Regions from separate parts of the Roseburia sp. AF25-13LB genome, predicted to be linked through region 1. Evidence: predicted binding sites of a transcription regulator. Region 1 holds the regulator's gene; the other holds the start of a gene.

What was found. Region 1 encodes NrdR, which represses ribonucleotide reductase genes. Its sites were predicted from a motif close to CACAANATNTTGTG; they were not measured.
Region 2: the regulator NrdR is predicted to act here: its motif matches at 2,718-2,731, upstream of nrdD (anaerobic ribonucleoside-triphosphate reductase).

The regions. Positions count from the first base shown of each region.
Region 1 covers NZ_QUFO01000001.1:635,137-639,577, forward strand. Annotated here, with positions in the region: gene trmD (tRNA (guanosine(37)-N1)-methyltransferase TrmD) at 1-602, opposite strand, end outside; gene rimM (ribosome maturation factor RimM) at 611-1,156, opposite strand; gene DWY37_RS03080 (hypothetical protein) at 1,318-1,725, opposite strand; gene nrdR (transcriptional regulator NrdR) at 1,819-2,271, opposite strand; gene DWY37_RS03090 (YlmC/YmxH family sporulation protein) at 2,436-2,687, opposite strand; gene ychF (redox-regulated ATPase YchF) at 2,749-3,849, opposite strand; gene DWY37_RS03100 (DUF6548 family protein) at 4,036-4,441, opposite strand, start outside.
Region 2 covers NZ_QUFO01000005.1:114,948-119,388, reverse strand. Annotated here, with positions in the region: gene nrdG (anaerobic ribonucleoside-triphosphate reductase activating protein) at 1-441, opposite strand, end outside; gene nrdD (anaerobic ribonucleoside-triphosphate reductase) at 460-2,622, opposite strand; gene DWY37_RS09005 (iron-containing alcohol dehydrogenase) at 3,056-4,273, opposite strand; gene DWY37_RS09000 (LCP family protein) at 4,405-4,441, opposite strand, start outside.

The DNA of each region.
Region 1 (4,441 bases):
TGGTCTCCGGAAAGTAAAATAGCTGGAACTTTCTTTCCCATCCAGTCTTCCGGTCTGCTATACTGCGGATATTCCAATAAATCTCCTTCAAAGGATTCTGTGGTTCCGGATTCATCATTTGCCAGTACGCCAGGCACCATACGGGATATCGCATCCACCATGACCATTGCCGGAAGTTCTCCTCCTGTCAGCACATAATCTCCAATCGACACATAATCCGTCACAATTTCTTCTAACACACGTTCATCGATGCCCTCATAATGCCCACAAAGCAGTACCAGGTCTTCTTCCTTCGCATAATCCTTTGCCATTTCCTGCTGAAACGTATTGCCTTGAGGTGTAAGATATACTGTTCTTGGCTTTCTTCCAATCTTCTGCGCCACTGCCTGCCACGCATCATAAATCGGCTGTGCCTGCATTACCATCCCGGCTCCGCCACCATACGGATAATCATCTACTTTTTTATGACGGTCTAATGTATAATCCCGGATGTTAATTGTTTCTATATTTAAAAGTCCTTTGCCAACTGCTCTTCCGATGATACTGGTATTCAGTCCCCGTTCTACCATATCCGGAAATAATGTTAATATATGAAAATTCATTTTGCTACCTACTTCTTATTAATATCACGAAGCCCATTTAAAAGGTGTACCGTAATGGTGCCTTCCTCTATATTGACATTTTTTACACAATCCTTAATTGCCGGAAGTAAAATATCATCTTCCCCATCTTTATGTAATACATAAATGTCATTTGCACCGGTCTGAAGTACATCCTTTACTTCACCTAAATCTTCTCCGTCATCTCCGACTGCCTTTAAGCCAATCAAATCAGCAACGAAATACTCATTCGGAGCCAGCTTTACAGCATTTTCCCTTGTTACATATAGCCCTCTGCTCTTATACTTCTCTACATCATTTATATTATCAAATTCTTTGAATTTTAATATTACCAGATTTTTAAAGAAGCGCGCCTGTGTAACCTGAAGCTCCATCGGTTCCTTTCCAGTATCCAAAAATACCTGCTTCAGCTTTTTAAAACGCATGACATCATCTGTTGTCGGATATACCTTCACTTCGCCACGCACACCATGTGTATTGGTAAGTACACCTACCTGCAGCATTTCTTCCTTCCAGTCTTCCTGCACTTTCTTCATATCCTATCCTCTTTCTCTTATACTTCCGTTCTTTATGCAAGCCTGAATTTAATTATACAAAAGAAGCATAACTGCCGCAAGTAAAAAAGGTAAGATTCTTAAGAATTCTTAGGAATCTTACCTTCTAACGGTCTCTTACTTTTTTATAATCAAAATTGCTCTTATAAATTAAAGTTTTCTACATTTCGCACTTTTGCAGTATCCGTTGCAGTAATCTGCCGGATTCCGCTCTGTTCAATGTTCTCTCCCACAAAGAACTGATACTGCTGCAGTACCTGATCTTTGTGCATATCGGATAATGCCTTTTCAACATCCAGGCTATGTATATCACTTTCAGAACCTTTCATCTCGTAGGTACGATCCGGCTGGTACTGTGCTGCATAATCTGCTGCCCCAAAATCCTGTTCTCTTCGTACCGGAGTCTCTAAGGTATCCTTCTGCTGCTGTTCAGATGCACCGGCATCTGCTGCCGTCTTAACAACCGGTGTATCTTCTACTGCATTCCGGATATTCTGTATGCTGTTGTAATCGTAAAATCCCGCATTGGGACGAATTCCTGAAATATTCATAACGATCACGTTCCTCACATCATAATTATCTGCTACTAATTTTATCGGATAAATTCAACAAAAATCAACCCTTTTCTCCAAAAAGATTTTCTTTTATTTATCCAGCATTTTCTTTAACTCATTCATAAAGGTATTTACATCCTTAAATTCACGATATACAGATGCAAAACGAACATACGCCACTGCATCTAAATCTTTAATCTTATCCATCAGAATCTCACCAATTACGGTACTTGGGATTTCCTTTTCTTCCCGATTAAAAATCTCTGTCTCCACTTCATCAACCAGTCTGGTTATCTGCTCCACGGATACCGGTCTCTTGTGGCAGGCACGAAGTACACCTGCTTCAATCTTGGAACGGTCATACTGCTCTCTGCAGTTATCCTTCTTTATTACAATCAATGGAATTGTCTCAACTTTTTCATAAGTTGTGAAACGTTTTCCACAATCATCGCATAATCTTCTCCGGCGAATGGAGTTATTGTCATCTGCCGGTCTCGAATCAATTACTCTGGTATTTTCACTGCTGCAAAATGGGCACTTCATCTTTTTTCTCCTATTCTAAAAGCTACGCAAAACACGCTTTGTGAATTTTGCGTAAATAATACCGTTTTTCCATCACCAAATGTTCATAAAGAACTGCTGATATCAGCTTTTACAAATATTGGTCGTACTATTTTTAGTATAACTTTCTCGTATTCTTATGTCAACTAACTTTTCACATCTTCTACACAGACATCTACCAGAATAATATCCGGTCCAATCCGCACAACACGTTTCCATGGAATAATATATTCGCATGCCGGACAAAAAATACAGAAAAATTTTCCCGGCGCAGCTACAACCAGTGCACAGATTCTTCCATTGCACTCATCCAGTTCCAAATCCACCACATTTCCCAGGCAGCAACAGTCTGCAATATTAATCACCTGTTTTTCACACAATTCACAATAGCGTATCATGTGCCTGCCCCACTGTGCCTTTTCTTCTATTTATACTATGCCGGATTTTTCAAAAGGTTTCCTATACATTGAAACGGAATAAAATAATATCGCCATCCTGAACAACGTAATCTTTTCCTTCCAGTCTTACCAGTCCCTTTTCTTTTGCCGCTGTCATGCTTCCACACTCAATCAGATGGTCATAGGATACCACCTCTGCACGGATAAATCCACGCTCAAAGTCGGTATGAATCTTTCCTGCCGCCTGCGGTGCCTTGGTTCCCTTGGTAATAGTCCATGCTCTTGTCTCATCTTCTCCTGATGTAAGGTAGCTGATAAGTCCTAATAATTTATAACTTGCTGCAATCAGTTTCTCAAGACCGGATTCTTTTAATCCAAGGTCCTCTAAGAACATTGCTTTTTCATCATCATCTAATTCCGCAATTTCCTGTTCAATCTGTGCGCAGATAACAAATACTTCACTGTTTTCTGCGGCTGCCTGTTCTCTTACTCTTGCAACATGTGGATTGTCTGCGCCATCATCTGCAAGGTCATCCTCACTTACATTTGCTGCATAGATAACCGGTTTTGCAGTTAATAAATTATAAGATGCAAACCATGCCTGCTCGTCCTCATCATCACTCAACGGATAAGTCTTTGCCATCTTTCCCTCTTCCAGATGTGCCTTTAAGGATTTCAAAAGTGCCTCTTCTTTTGCAAGTGTCTTGTCCATTCTTGCCTGCTTGGTAACTTTTGCAATTCTTCTTTCCAAGATTTCAATATCAGAAAAGATAAGCTCTAAATTAATGGTCTCAATATCACGAACCGGGTCAATGCTTCCATCTACATGGACTACGTTGGTATCTTCAAAACAACGTACAACATGAACGATGGCATCTACTTCACGAATATTGGCAAGGAACTGGTTTCCAAGTCCCTCTCCTTTGCTGGCTCCTTTTACAAGTCCTGCAATATCTACAAATTCAATGACTGCCGGTGTTACTTTCTTGGAATGATACATCTCGCCTAACACCTTCAGACGGTTATCCGGTACGGTTACGATTCCCACATTCGGGTCAATGGTACAAAACGGATAATTGGCTGATTCTGCGCCTGCTTTGGTCAGTGAATTAAATAATGTACTTTTTCCTACATTTGGTAAACCTACAATTCCTAATTTCATGATTTATATTTCTCCTTTGAAAAGTATTGTTTTTGCTGTATTAAAAACTTTCATACAATAACATATAGTGTACCACACGAAAGAAAAAATGTACATTTCTAATTTCTTATACCAGTTTGCCACCAGGCAGCATGATTAAAAACAGCACCTGTCATATTTCAATGGATGTTTCCATAACTAGAGCAATCATAACAGCATCTTTACACCGACAATAATTAAAATTATAACTGACACTATAATCAGGATTTTTCTCTCTGTCCAAAAATTGTCTGTTTTTCTAGTACTTTCAAATGTCACATTTTCTCTTCTATTTACGGGCATATTAGAATTTATCTGTTGTTGCAATAATTGATGTTTCACGGATAGCGGATCTTTTGCATCCATAATCTGTTGGTAAAACCATCTAAGCCACACTATATCTGCATCATCATATTCCACATTTCCTTCATGAACCAACTGATTTCTTTTCCATCTAAGTTCCTTGAGTTTTTTATATGTACTTGTCCATAGATGAATTTTCGCCTGAATCACCCTGTTTGTTTGTTCCATATCCTCGATATACCTTGATATACCATGATTTGTTGCATAAATC
Region 2 (4,441 bases), on a different contig from region 1:
TTTTAATGTAATATCATATAGCTCTGCCACATAAGGGCCATCCACCAGCACATCGATTAAGGATAATAATTCTTTCGTATCCTCGGTATATCTTCTTCCCTCCGGTACCAAATCCTTATCCAGTACATATCCGGTATATGCCCATATGTCTTTTTCCGGATGTTCCGTCCGCACCCGCTTGATAAATGGAAGCAGTGCATGCTGGTTTTCCGGTTCAAAAGGGTCTCCTCCCAAAAGAGTCAGTCCCTTGATATAGGGAGATTCCAAAGATGCAAGAATTTCATCTTCTACTTCTTTTGTAAATTCCTCTCCATTTTTAAAGTCCCATGTTTCCGGCTGAAAACACTCTTTACAGTGGTTCCGGCAGCCGGATACAAACAGCACCGTTCTTACACCGGTGCCGTTCGCAATATCATTATATTTAATCGCTGAATAATGCATTTTCTTTTCACTTTCTTTTTATAAGTGAAGTACACGCTCCTTGATTTCCTGGGTTCTTCCCTGATTCCAGAACTGGGAACCAATATAACCACAGGTACGTCTTGCCACGTTCATCTTATCCTGGTCACGGTTGTGGCAATGCGGGCACTCCCATACTAATTTTCCATCATCATCTTTTACAATCTGAATCTCACCATCATAGCCACATACCTGGCAGTAATCGCTCTTGGTATTTAACTCTGCATACATGATATTCTCATAGATGAATTTCATTACAGATAAAACAGCATCCAGATTATCCTGCATGTTCGGAACTTCCACATAGCTGATTGCTCCACCCGGTGAAAGTGCCTGGAACTGGGATTCGAATTTCAGCTTGGTAAATGCATCAATGTTTTCGGTTACATGCACATGATAACTGTTGGTAATGTAATTCTTATCGGTAACACCCGGAATAACTCCGAAACGTTTCTGTAAACATTTTGCAAATTTATAGGTGGTAGACTCAAGCGGTGTCCCATATACGGAGAAATCAATATTTTCTTTCTCTTTCCACTCCTTGCAGGCATCATTTAACCGCTGCATTACCTTTAAGGCAAATGGTGTTGCTGCCGGGTCGGTATGTGGTTTTCCAGTCATATATCTGGTACATTCGCAAAGTCCTGCATAACCCAGTGAAATAGTAGAATATCCACCATATAAAAGCTTGTCTATGGTCTCGCCTTTTTTCAGACGGGCAAGTGCTCCGTACTGCCAGAGAATCGGTGCCACATCAGAAGGTGTCCCCTTCAGGCGGTTATGACGCGCCATCAATGCACGGTAGCAAAGGTCCAAACGCTCATCAAATAGCTTCCAGAATTTTTCAAAATCTCCGCCGGAAGAGCATGCCAGATCTACCAGATTCAAGGTTACCACGCCTTGATTGAAACGACCGTAGAACTTCGGCTTGCCAGCTTCATCATGATATACGGTAAGGAAGGAACGGCAGCCCATACAGGTATAGCAGTTGCCATCTTTTAATTCCTTCATTTTCTTCTCAGAAATATAATCCGGAACCATACGCTTTGCAGTACATTTTGCTGCTTTCTTAGTCAGATAATAGTATTCCGAATCCTCATGGATATTATCCTCTTCCAATACATAAATCAACTTTGGAAATGCTGGTGTAATCCATACGCCATCCTCATTCTTAACACCCTGATAACGCTGGTCCAGCACTTCCTCTATAATCATGGCAAGGTCTTTTTTCTCCTGCTCATTCTTTGCTTCGTTCAGATACATGAACACGGTTACGAATGGGGACTGTCCGTTGGTAGTCATCAGGGTTACTACCTGATACTGGATAACCTGTACGCCCCGCTCGATTTCTGCATGAAGTCTTCTTTCCACAATGCTGTTAATCTTCTCTTCGCTCAGCTCCACATCGCTCTCTTTTAATGTCTGCACCAGCTCTGCATGAATTTTCTCACGGCTGATCTGGACAAATGGTACTAAATGTGCCAGTGAAATACTCTGTCCGCCATACTGGGAGCTTGCCACCTGAGCAATAATCTGGGTTGCAATATTACACGCTGTAGAGAAAGAATGTGGCTTGTCAATTCTGGTTCCGCTGATAACGGTTCCGTTCTGTAACATGTCCTCTAAATTTACCAGATCACAGTTATGCATATGCTGTGCAAAATAATCTGCATCATGGAAATGGATAATTCCCTGTTCATGTGCCTCTACAATATCCTCCGGGAGAAGGAATCTTCTGGTAATATCCTTACTCACCTCACCAGCCATATAGTCACGCTGCACGCTGTTTACGGTTGAATCCTTATTGGAATTCTCCTGTTTTACTTCTTCATTATTACATTCAATCAGACTTAAAATCTGTTCATCCGTAGAGTTGGACTTACGTACCAGGGCACGTTTATAGCGGTAAGTAATGTATTTCCGGGCAACAGAAAAAGCCCTCTTGTCCATTAACTGATCCTCCACTAAGTCCTGAATATCTTCTACATTCAGGGCATGGTTGGCATCCTTACAGGAATCCTCTATATATTGTGCAATCTCCTTAATCTGGTCTGCAGTCAATCGTTCCGCTTCCACCACCTCATGGTTCGCTTTATTGATTGCAATAATAATTTTTGAAATGTCAAAAACAGCCTCTGCGCCGCTTCTTTTAATGATTTTCATTGAAATCCTCTCCCATAAAAAATAGTCTATTCGCATAAAATCGACACAAAACTGTACTAGATTTTGTGTCGAATCTCTTCAACGCATATACAGTATACCATATCTTGTGTTTTACGCAAGGGGAATATACAAGATTCGTGAATTTTTTTCAGAAAAATTTTTTTAGAATTTAACGCTTTTTTCATAATCTGGACAATTATTTTTCACAAAATCCGGGTATACTACAAATATCAATAGAGAACAGGTTCATCCCCCAATGTCTTGTCTCTCTATTTGATAAAACTTTTTTCATAAATTTTCATAACTCCCCTTTGTACCCCCGCAGTGCTGTGGGGGTATTACCTTTGTAAAACCATTTTTCAGACTGTAAAAACCCCGTCTCAAATATCAATGCGATATCGAAACGGGGCTTACTTCATTTTTAATCTATTTTTTAGAAATCTACTTCTGTGTCATAGTAACAGCATTTCAGCAGTTTTTCCATTTCTTCCTGACTTGGCTGTCTTGGGTTGGAGCCGGTGCAGGCATCCAAAATTGCATTGGCTGCAATCTCAGGCAGTCTCTCTAAGAATACTTCTTCCGGTACAAAGCCCTGCTCAGCCGGATAGCTGTCCGGTCCGTAGTTCTTAATACAGTGCGGAATATTCAAGTCATCATTCATCTTACGCAGGTACTGGATTAAAAGTGCGACTTTCTCGTCCAGTGTCTCTCCGCCAAGCTTCATAAAATCTGCAATCACGCCATAACGTTTCTTTGCAGTCTCATCCTTTGCATTAAATGCAATAACCTTCGGCAGATACATGGCATTAGCTGCGCCATGAATAATATGTGCACCGTAGTCGGCAAATGCGGCACCGGTCTTATGTGCCATAGAATGTACGATTCCAAGCAGTGCATTGGAAAATGCCATTCCAGCCAGACACTGGGCATTGTGCATGGCATCACGTTTTGCCATATCTCCGTTATAGGAATCAATCAGATCATGCTGAATCATTTCGATAGCATGGAGTGCCAGCGGGTCTGTATAATCACTGTTGGCAGTTGAAACATATGCTTCAATTGCATGCGTCATCGCATCCATTCCGGTATGGGCTACCAGCTTCTGCGGCATGGTCTCTGCCAGTTCCGGGTCAACGATTGCTACGTCCGGTGTAATCTCAAAATCCGCAATCGGATATTTGATTCCCTTCTCATAATCCGTAATAATGGAAAATGCAGTTACTTCTGTTGCAGTTCCTGAGGTAGAAGAAATTGCACAAAAATGTGCTTTCTTTCTTAATTTCGGAATTCCAAATACCTTACACATGTCTTCAAAGGTAATATCCGGATATTCATATTTAATCCACATTGCTTTTGCAGCATCAATTGGTGAACCACCACCGATTGCTACAATCCAGTCCGGTTTGAACTTCTCCATAGCGGCAGCACCCTTCATCACGGTCTCAACAGATGGATCCGGTTCAATTCCTTCAAACAGTTCCACTTCCATACCTGCTTCTTTCAGATATGCCTCTGCTTTATCCAGGAAACCAAACCGTTTCATGGAGCCTCCACCAACACAGATCATTGCGCGCTTTCCTTCGAAGTTCTTCAGTGCCTCCAATGCACCTTTGCCGTGGTATAAATCTCTTGGTAATGTAAATCTCTGCATTCGTAATACCTCCTTGATAATCATTGTATATTTACTGATATATTTTTATCATAACACAATAATATACAAAAGGTAACTGGATTTTTCTTATTTTTTGTGAAATTTTTATAAAATTTGGTTATATTTTCCTCTTACTTTGTTGTTTCAGCAGCAGCCGCATCCTGCACC